Regions from separate parts of the Chryseobacterium sp. KMC2 genome, predicted to be linked through region 3. Evidence: riboswitches for the same ligand, from Rfam matches in the RefSeq annotation. Region 3 holds a riboswitch; each other region holds the start of a gene.
What was found. Region 3 has a riboswitch for S-adenosylmethionine ahead of JML65_RS05640 (alpha/beta fold hydrolase). Riboswitches for the same ligand answer to the same signal wherever they lie in the genome.
Positions count from the first base shown of each region.

Region 1: another riboswitch for S-adenosylmethionine. It lies ahead of JML65_RS13335 (TonB-dependent receptor plug domain-containing protein); the one in region 3 lies ahead of JML65_RS05640 (alpha/beta fold hydrolase).
Region 2: another riboswitch for S-adenosylmethionine. It lies ahead of JML65_RS04885 (SusC/RagA family TonB-linked outer membrane protein); the one in region 3 lies ahead of JML65_RS05640 (alpha/beta fold hydrolase).
Region 4: another riboswitch for S-adenosylmethionine. It lies ahead of JML65_RS17805 (TonB-dependent receptor plug domain-containing protein); the one in region 3 lies ahead of JML65_RS05640 (alpha/beta fold hydrolase).

Region 1 covers NZ_JAESIT010000010.1:67,210-71,316, forward strand. The annotation lists gene JML65_RS13330 (APC family permease) at 1-36, opposite strand, end outside; gene JML65_RS13335 (TonB-dependent receptor plug domain-containing protein) at 43-2,487, opposite strand; SAM riboswitch class I at 2,582-2,687, opposite strand; gene JML65_RS13340 (T9SS type A sorting domain-containing protein) at 2,860-3,906, opposite strand; gene JML65_RS13345 (AraC family transcriptional regulator) at 4,052-4,107, shown strand, end outside.
Region 2 covers NZ_JAESIT010000003.1:177,389-181,495, reverse strand. The annotation lists gene JML65_RS04885 (SusC/RagA family TonB-linked outer membrane protein) at 1-2,098, opposite strand, end outside; SAM riboswitch class I at 2,182-2,279, opposite strand; gene JML65_RS04880 (hypothetical protein) at 2,567-3,814, opposite strand.
Region 3 covers NZ_JAESIT010000003.1:330,637-334,743, reverse strand. The annotation lists gene JML65_RS05645 (ACT domain-containing protein) at 1-1,014, opposite strand, end outside; gene JML65_RS05640 (alpha/beta fold hydrolase) at 1,019-1,957, opposite strand; SAM riboswitch class I at 2,017-2,124, opposite strand; gene JML65_RS05635 (MGH1-like glycoside hydrolase domain-containing protein) at 2,312-4,107, shown strand, end outside.
Region 4 covers NZ_JAESIT010000016.1:106,553-110,659, forward strand. The annotation lists gene JML65_RS17805 (TonB-dependent receptor plug domain-containing protein) at 1-2,133, opposite strand, end outside; SAM-I-IV-variant riboswitch at 2,425-2,522, opposite strand; gene JML65_RS17810 (outer membrane beta-barrel family protein) at 2,643-4,107, shown strand, end outside.

The DNA.
Region 1 (4,107 bases), on a different contig from region 3:
TGTTTTCCAGCCGATCTGATGTGAAGGAGTATTCATTAATGATTAAAAATTAAAATTAAGCCTTCCGAAGAAATAGCTACCTAATGTTCCCATTTGTACCGGAGCATATTTAAATACTCCATAATATGAATTTTCATAAATCTGACGATCCGGGAACACATCAAAGACATTATTAGCACCTACGGTAAAGTTGATATTTTTTGTAATATCATACCCTACACTGACATCTGTAATCACTTTCGGTGAAAATTCCTGAACGCTTCCAAAAGGATATCCGTCTCTTATTACTTTACCAAAATAGGTATTTCTTACGAGAAAATTAAACTTTCCCATTCCATAATTCAATCCTAATGAGGCCTTTGTTTTGGGTGATAAAGTTTCTATAATATTGATCTGATCAGGCCCAAAAAACTCATTCTGAGGAGTTCCCAGGTTTTCAGGGAAATGAAAATCTGTAATTTTTGTTTCTGTATAATTTCCGGCAAGGTTCACATTCAGGTTTCCTCCACCCAATTTCCAGTCGTAGGAAATAACCAAATCCACACCTTTCGTCTCCGTATCAATAGCATTGGCAAAAAATCTACCGCTTTCAACTTCTTTTCCCACCCCTACTACATCAGGATCTGATAATCTGGAATCTGTAATATTACTTGTAATGACAATTCTGTCTTTCACTTTGATGATATAACCATCTAAAGTAATGAATAGTCCTTTCGCCGGTTTTAAAGTAAATCCAAGGCTTCCGTTGACCGAGGTTTCCTGTTTTAACTTATCAAATCCAAGAACCTGTGCCGCTTTACTGTCGTTATTAAAAATTCCTTTAGTTACAATTGTGGACCCTGAAGTTGAAATATCTGCATAAGAATTGTTGAAATACTGCTGTTGCAGAGAAGGTGCTCTGAAGCCCGTTCCTACAGCTGCTCTTACCGCATAATTTTTTAAAAACTCATATCGTACGGCGAGTTTTCCATTCAGGGTATTTCCAAAATCAGAATAGCTTTCAAATCTTGCCGCAACATCAATATTCAGCTTTTTATCCAAATCATAAGATATATCAGCATATACCGCTGTAGAATGCCTGTCTTTTTTTAAGGTATTATCCGGTGAAAAGCCGATGAATGACTGTGATCCCCCTGCTCCTATCACTGTTGATCCCGTACCTGCTACATTTCCGTTGACATCATATTGGGTATAGGATGCAGGATCTCCGGATTTAATCTGATATTGTTCAAATCTGAATTCACCTCCAAATGCTATATTAAACCGGTTTATATTTTTAGAGACGTCAAGATTAAGGGTATTTTGCAGAAAACTGTGTGCCCCGGCATAAAATCGGGTCGGTGATTTTGCTCCTAAAGAAGCATTATTCGTATTGCTTACGTTATAATTGAAAGTATTGTTTCCAAACGTATTGCTTACATCAAAAAGCCAGTTGTTTACATTATATTTTGCTCCGACAGCATAAGAGATATCATATACCTGAGATCCCAGCTCCGCCTGAAATCCGTTGGGATAAAGTGATGAAACAACATTAAACGTTTCACTGGGAAGCCTTCTGAAGCCATATCCTTTTCCCTCTTTGATACTGAAACCACCAAATGAATAGAGTTTAAAATGATCATTAAAAGGATATTCTGAATTAAAAAACAGCTGCGCCTGCTTGATCTGTGCATCTCCGATCTGAAAGTTGAAATCGTCACGGGTTAAACCTCTTTTTCTAATTTCCTCATCATCTGCAGCTCTTGCCGCCTCCGGATCATCTGCGAAAGGATACGCAAAATTATTTCCGAAAATATCCAAATCATGATTTTGAGTCCTCGTTGTTTTCCCTCTGTGGCTTAGCTGTAATGAAAGATTGACATACCCTTCTTTTTTTCCTAATGAAGCCCCATAATTAACTCCTGCCTGATAGGTGTCTCCATCATTCCTTCCGCTTAATCCGTAAGTAATACTTGCTGAAGCGCCTGCATTTTTTTTGAGTATAATATTGATTACTCCCGCAATGGCATCAGAGCCATACTGAGCTGCCGCCCCATCTCTTAATACTTCAATTTTTTCAATAGCAATAACAGGAATTGTACTCAAATCTGTTCCCACAGAACCATTTCCAACGGTATTTTGATAATTGACCAAAGAAGTGGTATGTCTTCTTTTTCCATTAACCAATACTAAGACCTGATCCGGGCCCATTCCTCTTAATGTTACAGGATCAATATGCTCGGTTCCGTCAGAAGCAGACTGTCTTACGGAATTAAATGAGGGAATAACATAGTTCAATAAATCCTGAACCGTTATTTGGGGGGATGCTTTCTGTATTTTTTCAATATTAATAACATCTACGGGAACCGGTGTTTCAAGTTTTGTCCTTTTAACATTACGATTTCCTACGATGATAATATCTTCAATTTGTTTTCCTTTTTCTTCCTGTTCCTGGGCAGCGATCCCAATGGTGCCAAGCAATAATACAGCTATGCTTACTTTTTTCATCTTTTGTTCCTGCAAAAATTATTATACATTCCGAGAATCAATCCTCAGACACACAAGACTTCAAGAAATGGAATTCATATAAGAATATTGACTTCAATTATCTCCCCCATCGGGTTGGAATTAGCACCTTTACACTTCTGGAATTGTGTAGGTTGCTAAGGTTTCTTTGGGCCAAATCCCTCCACCTTTCTTGATAAATCTACTGCAAAAGTAGACTATTTTTTTCAATATGCAAAAGCCGTTTTTACGATTTGCAAACGCAGCATAAAAAAGGCTTATGAAAAATTTCATAAGCCTCCCTAATAAAAGTAATTGTAATTGAAGTGAACTATTTTATGTAAAGGGAATACAGTGATTCTACAAGAAAACTGCTTATCCTTTAATAATCTTTTTAGAAACGGTCTGTCCGTTTTTTAATTTTATTTCTACAATGTATAAACCGTCCGGAAGTCCTGTCATATTAACCTGATCATTTAAAAACCCGGCCTCCATCTTTTGTCCTACTGTATTCGTTATCATTATACTTTCAATCGAGGAATCTGCTTTAATGGTAAGAATTCCTTTTGTTGGATTGGGATACATCCCTATGCTGTTATGATTTAGTCTTACCTCCGAAGTAGCAAGTGCCGAGGTAGGTTTAATACATCTTACTGATGCTCCCTGCCCTCTGGGTGCCCCTGCTGAGGCATTAGCACTGATGGTCCCTACGTACAGATATTTCCCTCCAAGCCCGGATACATCCGAACTCCAGAAATACCCTCTCTTTCCTACAAAAGTAAAACCAGCGTCTGAAGAACTGCGATATCCTCCTGCAGGCAATTTCAGATGACTGCTGTAAGCGCTTGCGGGGGCCGTAACACTTTCAAGGCTAACAATACTTGCCCAGTCTGCCTGTGTTGGCATTCTCCAATCGGCACCTATTGCCTTACATGGGTCTACACCCACTGTCTTTCCCAGCCCATCTATGTTCTTTGCGGTCCATTCATCATTAGCTTCAAGAGTAGACCACCACGCGGGTGTTCCTATGATGTACGAGCTCACCCCTGCTAAGCCGTCCGGCCTGTTAGGAGTAGGAGCAGAAACTGTGGCTGAATTTCTTAACTGATGGCCGTCATCCCATCTTCCCCACTGAAAGAAATCTCCATATGAAGCTTCATCATCCAGAGAAGAGGCTACTTTAGAGCTTCCCAGGTTCTGCTGCAGCCATATTTTTCCATCATTAGCTCTTACAGTCGTATAGGAAACCGTTTGGCCTTGGTAAGTAAATTTCACACATCCTACATCTCCAGGATTATTTCCAGGGTCTGCATTGGTACAATTTTGAGGATTTCCCTGCGCATATAAACCATTCAAAGCGATGAGTATCAGCATCATTCCCGCGCTTAGTTTTCTCATCACAAAATATAGATTTTCAAACATAATCAATATTATTTTTAATTATTCTAAATTTAATTTAATTTTGCGCAAAAGTAGCTTACCCGTTTAATTCAGAGTTATCATTTTCCAACTTTTAGTTATCCGATATAGGAGTTATATATGAACACCATCAAAAATAACACTGATTATGAGTAATTTAGAAGAAGAAAAGATATTATTTGCCTCAGATAATATTAGCATAGA
Region 2 (4,107 bases), 150 kb from region 3:
CCAAAGACGGAGCTACCGGCATATTAAATAGAAGATCCTGGCTTTTTCGCTCAAAATACTCGATATTTCCTTTCACTCTGTTATTAAGAATCGCAAACTCTAATCCTACGTTCAGATTAAGATTCGTCTCCCATTTTAATTCGTTGGTTCTCGCTTTTTCAAGTACTGCCCCCGGCTCACCAAGGTTATTGTAAAATTTATAAAGTTCCTGATAAGCGTAATAAAGAGGGAGTTTATTAGGCTGTAATAATTTATCATTCCCCTGTCCTCCATAACTTGCACGAAGTGTCAGCTGATTAAAGAAATTCAGATTTTTGATAAATTCCTCATTAGAGATTTTCCATGAACCTCCTACAGACCAGAATTTCCCCCAACGGTTATCCTTAAAGAATCTTGAAGAACCATCGGCTCTTCCTGAAGCTGACAGGAAATAGGTATTATTAAAATCATATTCCACTTTTCCAAGGTAACTTAGCAGGCTGACCTTATCACTGTTTCCACTGAAACTTCCCAATAAAGCGGCAGCATCCGGCTCATAGTAGTAGGGAAGTGAAAACTGACTTCTGGTCCCGGAAATTGTTTGATAATCATATTTATAAAATTCCTGACCTGCCAACACATTAAAGTGATGCTTTCCGAATTTTTTATCAAAAGTCAGAATGTTACTCGTGGTATACGATAAAGTTCTGCTGTTTGACTTTGTGACCGATCCTCCAATCTCACTACCCTGCCCGATAAGCGGGTTTGAGTAATAATGTCCATTATAGTTGACCAAATCTACAGAAAAGCTGGTTCTGAACTTCAATTCAGGTAAGAATGTGAAATCCATGAAACCTTTTCCGGAGAAGTTATCTTCTTTATTTTCGTTTTTATCTAAAGGTAAAGTTGCTGCCAGATTTTGATTCTGAAGAGCGTTGGTAGGCCTGTATTTTCCAAAATCGTAAATTCTGTTTCCGGCACCATCCAATACATAAGACCCATCCGGATTTCTCTCATAATAAGGATAGAATGAAGGAACAGATCTTGCTGCCTGGATAACATTGCTTGTATTGGAATCTGAAGACGTAGGAGCCTGTTGAATACTGTTGGTATAACTTAGGTTTACCCCTACATTCAGCCATTTCTTAACTTCAGAATTGAGTTTTAACCTTGTGCTGTATTTTTTAAATCCAGATTCAATGGCAATCCCTTTATCATCAAGATATCCCAATGAGAAAAAGTAATTGCTTTTTTCACTTCCTCCACTGATATCCAGATCTACCTGATTTCTCGAAGCCACTCTCTGTAAAACATCTCTCCAGTCATCATTCCATAAAGGTGTCGCTCCGGATAATAGTTTTCCGTCTGTACCTACAGGTTTTGAATAATTGGCTCCATAGGGATTAATACCCAGCTCAGAAATAAGATTATTGGTAGCCATCTGAGCTGCCTGCTGTCCATTGATCTGGCTAGATCTGTATCCGTTTCTCAATGCTTCCCAATACAGTTGGAAATACTGATCCGTATTGACTTGTTCGTAATCTTTTACTGCTCTGGTGGAAAAACCCTGGCTCATATTAAAATTGATTCGGGCTTCTCCTTTTTTACCGGATTTAGTCGTAATAATGATGATCCCGTTCGCCCCTCTTGATCCATAAAGAGCACTTGCCGTAGCATCTTTCAGTACACTGATTGATTCTATATCATTAGGGCTTATAGAGTTTAGATTTCCGTCAAAAGGAATTCCGTCCACCACATATAAAGGATCGCTGGATGCACTGATAGAACCAATTCCTCGGATCCTGATTGTTGCTGTAGATCCCGGCTGTCCGGAAGAACTTGTTGTCTGCACTCCTGCAACCTGTCCTTCCAATGCTTTTGTAATATTGGTAACAGGTCTGTTGTTAATTTTATCACTGGAAATAGTTGCCACAGAACCGGTATAGCTGGTTCTTTTAGCCTTCCCATAGGCTACCACCACCACTTCATCAAGCTCCTTCTCATTGAGTGTATCTTTTTTAGCCTTGGTATTCTGTCCGCTTAAGCTTCCTATTCCTAAAAAGAATACCGCTACAGGGGGAATCCAAATTTTTGAGCTAATCAAATTTTTATTAATCATAATCAATTTTGTTTATCATATATTAAAATTTTGCCCTTTGCAGATAATACAGCAAAGGGCATCGATAAATACGATAAACCTAATGCTTATTTTTCCTTTAAAGGCTGAATGTAACACCTTGCGCGAGAGCAGGTTGTTAAGATTTCATTGGGTCAGTTCCCTCCATCTTTCTTTATAAGCCGATCGAAATATGTCTGCAAATCTAGAAATATTTAGTCTACAAAACAAGTAGACTTATAATTTTTCATGATAATTTTTCAAAAATTAACTTAATATTTTATTAAAAAGCCGATAAAATAAGGACTTATAAAAATTGACACTTTAGCAAACATGAGAAATATCATTAATAATAATTGAATCAATACACTCTGTGTGCATGGAAATAAAAAAATGACGCCAATGGCGTCATTAAATTTTATCTGAGTAAGAATTTTTTAGGAATTACAAATAATAACTCACTTATTAAGATCAGTAAAGTCTCTGGATGGATACAAAAACCTCCAGTGTATTATCTGAAGTATTGGAATCTGAAGTCGTATTACCATTCCCTGCACTTGTAAAAGATTTGTTATCTATACGGAGTGCATAGTACACTCTGTACCATTTGTTGTCAGCAGTAGTAATATCAAAAGTTACCGTTTCGTTTCTTCCATAGGTAAGATAAACCCCATCATCAAACTGTGCATAATTATTAGGGAAAATTAATAAGTTAGCGCCATGTGAGTCACCTGTATGGGTAGACACTTCAGAAACCCATACTTTCGCATTGGCAGTAGTGATATTATAAAGACGCGGATCAAAATTAGTAGTTGCCCCGCTTGAGTCAAATGCATTGGGAGCAGTAATAAAAGCATCCACTCTGAACGTATTATTGATAACGGGAAGATCATTAAGAAACTGGCTTAAAAGAAATGATGTTGTCTTGCGCGGAATTGAAGAATGATAATAAACCAGCTCTCCGGGAGCAATCACAGCTCCGGCTCCTACTGTTGCACTACAGGTCTGTCCGCCAATATTTAACGCAAAAGTAGTCAGTGTAGGGCTGGAAGCCGTAGGTACACCTGACACTGTATAGCTAAGAATTCCTGATCCTACATTAAAATTTCCAGCAGCCAGTGTTGCCGTAAGACCATTTACAGGTCCCACAGTCTGTGCCGGATAGACCCCTCCGTTTCCTCCGGTGTAAGGAACAGTCATTGTTCCGGTATAGGGAGTTCCGGCCGTATAGGTTCCTGGAGAAAGTGTTACTCCGTTACAGGTAATAGATCCTAAAGTTCCAGGCGCAAGAGAACCATTATTGAATGTTCTCCATTCAGTTCCGTTCCAAAATACGTAACCGACATAGCCTAGCCCTGCGGTTCCCAAATTGTATACAAGTAATCCCGCAGCCGGTGAAGGGATGGTAGCCCCATCCGTCTGAGAAGTCAAGGCAACTTTTGGCCCCAAAAATCCTTTTTTACTACCCACTGCAAGAGCGTCAACATTCACATCAAGCATTGCAGATGCATTAGGCACCGTAGTACCAATCCCAACGCTACCAGAAGAAGTTACAGTAAAATCATTGGATTGCTGTACAGCTGTTGGAACTCCTGTCGCATTGTTATCTTTTAAGCCGTCTACATGGAAACTTCCTTGTGGATTCGCGGTATTAATTCCTACCTGGGAGTAGGCTAATCCTGAAATAATTGTTGTCAATAAGAATAGTGTTTTTTTCATTTTTCGAATTATTTTTTGTTAAAAAGTTGACAAAAGCTTCTTTGAGGTGCCCTATCAAAGCATGATCAATTGTGTTTTATATCTGGATTTTTTTTTCTAAAAATATTGGAAGAGCACAGCAAAGTATAGCTAAGAAAGAATAGAGTTTGAAACTTTTACAATAGAGTAAGGACATTTATTCGGTACATTTGTTTGATACAATTTCTCCTGCAAAACTAACTGTATCATTAAATCAAAAAATAAAAGTATAAATCACAATCTTGAAAATGATTTAAATTTTATATATCTTTGAA
Region 3 (4,107 bases):
GAAGTTATTGAAGATATAACTCAGCGAACCTGAGAATACACCTTTGATTCTGGTGATATTTTCTCCTGAAAGGTGTAGTAATTTGATCGTGTCAATTAACGGAAGACCCGCTCCTACATTTGTTTCATACAAATATCGTCTGTTGTTTTTACTCAACGTATATCTTAGTTTACGATATTCTTCAATAGGAAGTGTGTTGAAGATCTTATTGGAAGAAACCAGGTCAAATCCGTTTTCTGCCAGGGCATGGTAGTTTTTCACAAAATCTTTACTTGCTGTATTATCCACAACAATCAGATTTTCCAATTGATTTTCGTTAGAGAATCTGATGAGTTCCTGTACATTTGAGGAGTGCTCTGCAGTCAAAACCTCATCATTCCAATTCGCATCAAAACCTTTTTTATTGAAAGCAATCTTCTTTGAATTGGCTACTGCAACTACTTTAAGATCTATTTTCTTACGTCTTTTAATTTCTTCTGAAGATTGAAGAACCTGCTCAATGAGTGTTTTCCCCACATTTCCGTGACCGATAATAGCCAGATGAACAGTCTTTGGTTTTTTGAATATTTCAGATTCTAAAATATTTCTGGTTTTTTCGTCCTGTGAAGAGGTTACAACGATGTTTACCCTGTTTTCTCCTGATACCTGGTTTAAAAGCAATGGGAAGACATTATTTCTGGCCAGCTCAGCAAGAACTTTATTGAAATCTTCTGCTACAAATCCAAGTACAGAAACATTATTGATACTGTAGATTTGGGAAACTTTCCCTGATTTTCTTTCTGCTTCAAATTCATCGATAAGGCAAGCTACTGCTTTTTCTGCATCATTTTCCTGAACCAAAATAGAGATTCCGTTTTCTATAGCTTGTTGGGAAATCACTCCCACACTTATACGCGCTAAAGTAAGCGCTTTAAAAATTCGTCCGTCAATTCCGATTTCTCCAAGGAAATCTTCTCCTTCAAATTTAATGATTGATCTGTTCTTCAAAAATTTTATTTCGTTAGCATTTTTCATGAGTCTATAAAATATTTTTTATGATAGTATTTAATTGTTGGTATTCCATTAGGAAGGCATCATGCCCATGTATTGATTGGATCTCGTGATAAGAAACATTCTTATTTTTCTCTGTCAGTCTTTCAAAACACATTCGGATTTCAGAAGCAGGAAAGAATAAATCTGTATCAACGGAGATCATGTGCATTCGGGCCTGGATTTTCTCCAGCATAGCTTCTTCTGTATTGATATTCATTAATAGATGATTCATCAGCCTGTACGCTTTTAAACTAAATCTATCGTTTAAAGCATTTCCGTGATAAACCAGCCAGTCTTCCGATTCTAAGCGTTGTTTATCCTTATTGTATTTATTTTGAAATCTGTCATTGAGTGATTGTGGAGTCCGATAGCACAACATGGCATGGATTCTGGCTTTTTGCAGAGGTTCATCTTTATCATTCAGTAAAAATTTCTGAACAAGGCATTGTGCATGAAGCCAGTCATGAGTTTTAAAATCACAGGCAATAGGGATAAATACTTCTGCAAGCTCGGGCTTCTTGGAAAGCATTTCCCAAGCAATCCCTCCTCCTAAGGAGCCTCCAATAATGGCATATAGGTTTTCGATATGTAAAATTTCCAGTCCTTTCAAAAAGATATTGGCAATATCTGCAGGAGTGAAATCTTCATAGTCTTCAATTAAAAAATTATCGTAGCCGTTTCCGGGAATATTAAAACATAGAACTGTGTACTTTTTTGTATCAACTACCTGACCGTCGCCAATTAATTGTTTCCACCAGCCTTTTTCTCCGGATACATTTGAGTTTCCGGTCAGCGCATGATTGATTAAAATAATAGGTGCAGTGAACAAGTCTTTCCCGAAAAGCTCATAGCTCAACGGGATATGGTATTCCTTTTTGGAATGGGTTTGATACGAAAGATTAATATAGTTTAGTTCTGTTTTCAATTCTATTATTTTTAATACAATTGAAAATGCCACAGGAAATGGCTGAAAAGAACTTCAGTAAGTTATCTGTCCAAAATAATTTTGGTAGAACGTAGCACCTTCTTTGCTTGCACAAAGGGTTGCTAAGGTTTCATAGGGTCTAATCCCTCAACCTTTCTTGATAACATTTTCAATATTTGAATGAACGAATGGTGCAAAGGTAGTTTTTTTCTTTTAATTTCAAAAAAAAATTAATTTAATATTTTAATATCCCCATAAATACAAGTGTTTCAAGCCTATATTAAGAATTATTCAGATGATAGGAATTGGAATTACTTTTCAAAAAAACTAACTTCGTATGGAAAATGATGATATATGACCTCCGAAAAAGAAAGATTACAAGATTCCAAATGGAAAAACTGGGGACCTTACGTAAGCAACCGGCAATGGGGAAATGTACGTGAAGATTACAGCTCAAATGGAAATGCCTGGAACTTTACCAATCATAACAATGCGGAGAGCTATGCTTACCGTTGGGGCGAAGAAGGTATTGCCGGTATTTCCGATGTCAAGCAGCTGTTCTGTTTTGCATTCTCATTTTGGAACAAGAAAGATAAAATTGTAAAAGAGCGATTCTTTGGACTGAGCAATCCTCAGGGAAACCATGGTGAAGACATCAAAGAAATATTTTATTATCTGGATAATACTCCTACTCATAGCTATATGAAAATGGTTTACAAATATCCGATCAATGCATTTCCTTATGATGATCTTGTCACAGAAAACGGCAGACGCAGCAAAAAGGAACCGGAATATGAAATTTTTGATACCGGAATCTTCAACAACGATGAATATTTTGATATTTTCATTGAATACTGTAAGGCTGACCATAATGATATCTTGGCAAGGGTTACGGTATGTAACCGAAGTCAGCACGCTGCCCCTATTGTAGTAGCACCAACAGCCTGGTTCAGAAACAATTGGAAATGGGGATACAATACTTATAGAGGTGAAATGCATACTTCTCATGATGGAAGTATTAGTATTGGTCATGACAGTATTTCAATTAAAAAGCTATACTCCAGAAACGGAAACGCACAAAGTGTATTTTGTGATAATGAAACCAATACTTCTAAGCTTTATGGAGCTCCCAAAACTGAAAATACTTATTTCAAAGATGGTATTAATGATTTCATTATTCACCAGGGAGACACTGTAAATCCTGAGAGGAGGGGAACAAAAGCTTCTTTTCTGATTGACGAATTTATTGAATCCGGAGAATGTAAGATTTTTGAATTCAGATTATGTCCTGATGAAACTGATGAGCCTTTTCAAAGTTTTGATGAGATCTTCAGTACCCGAAAAAATGAAGCTGAAGAATTTTACCACGAAATTCAAAATGACACCACGGATGAAGATGAAAGAAATGTCCAAAGACAGGCCTTTGCCGGACTTCTCTGGAATAAACAGTTTTATCATTACAATATTGGAAAATGGCTGAAAGGTGATCCTAATTTTGAAGCCCCCAGAAACTTTAATGAATATGTAAGAAATACAGAATGGAATCATCTTCACAATAAGGACATTATTTCCATGCCCGATAAGTGGGAGTATCCGTGGTATGCTACCTGGGATCTGGCATTTCACTGCGTACCCTTATCTATGATAGATGCAGAATTTGCCAAGGGCCAGCTTTTGCTATTGACCAAGGAATGGTATATGCATCCTAACGGACAGCTTCCTGCCTATGAATGGAATATGAGTGATGTAAATCCGCCTGTACATGCATGGTCCTGCTTCAGGGTTTTTAAAATTGATGAAAAAAATAACGGAAAACCGGATCTTTTATTTCTGGAAAAGGTATTCCAGAAGCTTCTCCTGAACTTTACCTGGTGGGTGAACAGAAAGGATAAAAACGGAAAGAATATCTTCGGAGGCGGTTTCCTCGGGCTTGATAATATCGGTGCTTTTGACCGGAATATGGATTTAAAAGACGGGCAACATCTTGAACAAGCCGACGGAACGAGCTGGATGGCTATGTACGCACTAAATATGATGCGTATTGCCATGGAGCTGGCCCAATATTACCAGGTATATGAGGATATGGCTATCAAGTTTTTTGAACATTATCTTTATATCGCAGAAGCGATGGAAAACCTTGGTGAAGGCAC
Region 4 (4,107 bases), on a different contig from region 3:
AGCATCCTGAAGAACTGCCTGATCTGAACCTGGGGTAAAACTGCCATTAGGACGGAAGAAAAGGTCTGTAAGGACTACCCTGTCTTTTATTTTTATATAATATACATCGGCTGTGAATGCCAGGCTTAATGCCGGAATTCTCCATGTAATTCCCGTACTGTAGGATTGTGATGTTTCCTGCTTTAATTTTGGAATACCAAGAGCCTGTGCTGCCTCAGAATTATTCCTGAAAGTACCTACCTGTGTTGTTTTTCCTTGCTGAATCAATGTGGAAGTAGAACTATAATAAATCTGAGCTAAAGAAGGTGCTCTAAATCCTGTAGACACGGCACCTCTCCAATTGAAATTGGGTGCCAGTTTTACATTTGTTGCCAGCTTATAATTAAATGTAGATCCAAAGTCTGAATAGTTTTCATAGCGCAGAGCACCTTCGAGTAACCATCTGTCTGTTACTTCAAGCTCCACATCAGCGTAGGCCGCTACACTATTCCGACTTCCGGAAACAGCATTTTCAGGACTGAAACCAGGAAAAACCTGAGCTCCTGCCGGTCTTATATTTCCAAAAAAGTCTGTTACTTTTTCATTTTCAGGTGTATTGGCAGTAACCACATTCCCAAAAATATCATAAGAAGCATAAGAGTTTTCCTTTCCGACGTTTACTTTGTAGTTTTCATATCTGTATTCCCCTCCAAACGCGAGGTTAAGACCATGCAATACATTATATTTCTTTGAAAAATCAAGATTGACCGTGTTCTGTGAAAACTCAGATCCTCCAGCTTCAAAACTTCTTGGAGAATGGTCTGTCAGAGAGGCATTAAAGGTATTCACAACACCAAAGCTAAAGGCATTTTTCCCAAATGTATTACTGAAATCTACGTTCCAGCCACTCCATTTTCCTTTAATTCCTGCTGCAAGGGAATAATCATTCACTGTCGCTTCAATCTGAGGCAGATATCCATTAGGAGTAACCGCATTGATGTTTCTTTCGTTATTTGGAAGGCGATAAAAACCGCCAGCATTTCCAAGACGGTAGCTGTATCCCCCAAAAGAATAGACTTTCCAATCGTCATTAACCGGTATTTCAGAATTAAAGAAAAGCTGTGCCGACTGTAATTTAGACTGCCCGGCTCTAAGACTGAAGTCTTTTCTTTCCAGTCCCCTGTAAGCAAGCTCCTGACTGGTAAAATCACCGCCTAATAGCCCCTGAAGGTCAGAAATACTGTTTGCATTGGAAATCTGAGACTGAAAACCGGAGGAGAAATAATCTACTTTTGTTGCATATTGTTTAATGGTACTGATGATCTGCTGGGTATTGGACGTGTTTTTGATATTCTTATACAGCCCATCAATATTAACACCATCCTGCAAAGCTCTGTAATTGACAGCGTTGTAAGCATTGAAAATGTCTCCTTCCCGAACACCGGCTCTGGAATAAGGATCGCGGTATTGTGCAGAGGTTGTAATATTAAAAAAACCGGCTTTTCCGATTTTTGCTCCGTAATTAAGATCCACAGAAATGGTCTGCCCGTCAACTCCTCCCGAAAAATTATTAGCAACAGGTGAAGCATATCCTCCTAAAAATACCTGTCCGGAAAGTCCCAATCTTTTTTTCAGCCCCAGGTTAACAACACCGGCAATGGCATCAGATCCATATTGAGCGGAAGCGCCATCCCTTAACACCTCTATCTTATCTAAAGCAAAAGCAGGAATTGCATTAAGGTCGGTTCCTACAGAACCTCTTCCCGGAGTAAGTGTTACATTAATCAAAGAAGACTGATATCGTCTTTTTCCGTTGAGCAACACCAAAACCTGATCCGGACCCAAGCCTCTTAAAAGGGCAGGATCTACGAAATCAGTACCATCATTAACGGTGTGTGAAGTAGATGAAAATGAGGGAACGATATAGTTTAAAGCCTGGCTGATATTATTGACAGGACTTTGTTTTAGAATTTTTGAAATATTAATGATATCTACCGGAACCGGAGTATCAGTTAATGATCTTCCGGAACCTCGCGATCCCAGGATGACCACATCGTCTATTTTTTTGGACTGTACTGTATCAGACTGCGCGTAATAAAATGTTGTAATAAAGGCAGCTGAAGTGATAAGGATTTTTTTATTGAAATGATACATGTGTTTTATTTTTTTGTTGTGAGGATTTACTTTTAAGCACTACAAATCCTGTAACCTTAAATTTTAAGGTTAGCATAAATGTTTGAAATGTTGGTATTATTTTTTAGAAATGGAAAAGGCTAGAAACAACAACGCATGCCCATGTAGAAATGGCATGAGAACATATCAGAATAATGAAGTCCGCCTTCATGATCTGAGGAATAAAAATTGACATGTGTAATGAGATTTCCCGTGTCTTTAAACATTGATTTTAACTTTAAAACAAAAATTCAAGATGGGAGAAATGATAGAATGATAAACATTTTTTCCGGAAGATCCGGCTTATCGATTGCAGCACCTTGCTTGTTTTTGCAGGTTGCTATCCCATCTAGAGATTCTTGATAATTACCTGGCAAAGATATAATTATTTCAGAAATAAAAAAATATTTGACATAAAAAATTAATTTCCATCATTTTATCGTAACAAATTCTCCTTTTGAGCGTCTAACGGAATAGTAGTAAAAAACATTATGAAAAAAACTGTATTCGCTTTATCACTTGTAAGCTCAGTTTTTATTTTTTCTCAGGAAAAAAATAATAACCAGCCTAAAGAAAAACAAATTGACGGTGTAGTGATCACCAAAACTAAAAAAGCAGTTGAACAAAAAGCAGACCGTACTGTTTTTGATTTCTCTGAACAGCCTCAGCTCAACAATGGGAATGTGTTGGAAGGGATTAAAAAACTTCCGGGACTTGTAGCCACAGACATCGCGGGAATGATGTATCAGGGAAAAATGCTGGATGTTTATCTTAACGGAAGACCTTTAAACATTACTTCTAATGAATTAAACTCATTTCTTGAAGGCATGCCTGCCAATTCTGTAGAGAAAATTGAAGTGATTACCCAACCGGGCGCAGAATTTCCGGCAACCTCCGGAGGAGCCATCATGAATATTGTTACGAATAAAAATGCCAATAAATACTTAACAGCTACTTATTCCGGAAATTATACGTTCACAAACTATGATAAGTATAGAAACAGGGTAACTAACTCAATTAACCTCAACGCCAGAAATAAACTCTTCGGATGGCAGCTTAATGTTGGCCAAAACTATCGTGAAAGTATGCTTAATACTCAGCAGGACAACCTTCTGTCTGGAAATACGGACCGATATGCCCGTGGATATTTTGCAAAATCAGGGGTAACCTTTGAGCTTGGGCAGGACAGATTATTGCTTAACTACGACATTTACCACAATAATAATGATAACTATACTCTAAGTAATGGTCTTGCTGATCTCCTTGTCAGCCAGGATCCTGATGTTTATAAAGAAGCTAAATTTGATGCTTTTGATGCAGCACGTACCAACAGCCTGAGACAAGAAGCTGTGGTGACCTATCAAAAGCGTTTTGCAGACAAGTCCCAAAAGCTGGATTTTCAGTTTGGCTATACAAAGTCTGATACCAAGTTTTCTCAGGATAATTTCTTTCGGGAAGGTTTTTATACAGAAAATGGGAAACCTTTTGCCTATGCAGGAGGGAATGATATTCTCAACAACAAATCGGATATGAGAATAGCCAACTTCAAAGTTGATTACTCACAACCCATTAAACTTCTTGATGGTGGAAAGTTAAGTGCAGGAGGGTTATATGAAAGACAGGATTATGATACTAAAAGCTTTGGGTTGACCAATTTAGAATATCAAAGACAAACCGCATCTACCTATTTAGAATTTCAGGCAAAACTTAAGAAGTTTGATTTTACATTAGGAGGACGTGCTGAAAACTATGATATTTCCGGAGTAACAAGATACATTAACAAAGATAAAAAACTTGTTCAGGATGATTTAATTCCTTTTAATAAGTTTAAGTTTTTCCCAAATGCCAGCATTCAGTATAGCATGATGAATCAGGTGTATGTTGCGGCAAACTATAACAGAAAAATCAGTTTACCGAGTATTTCTGCTCTTAACCCCAACAATACCACATTTGCAG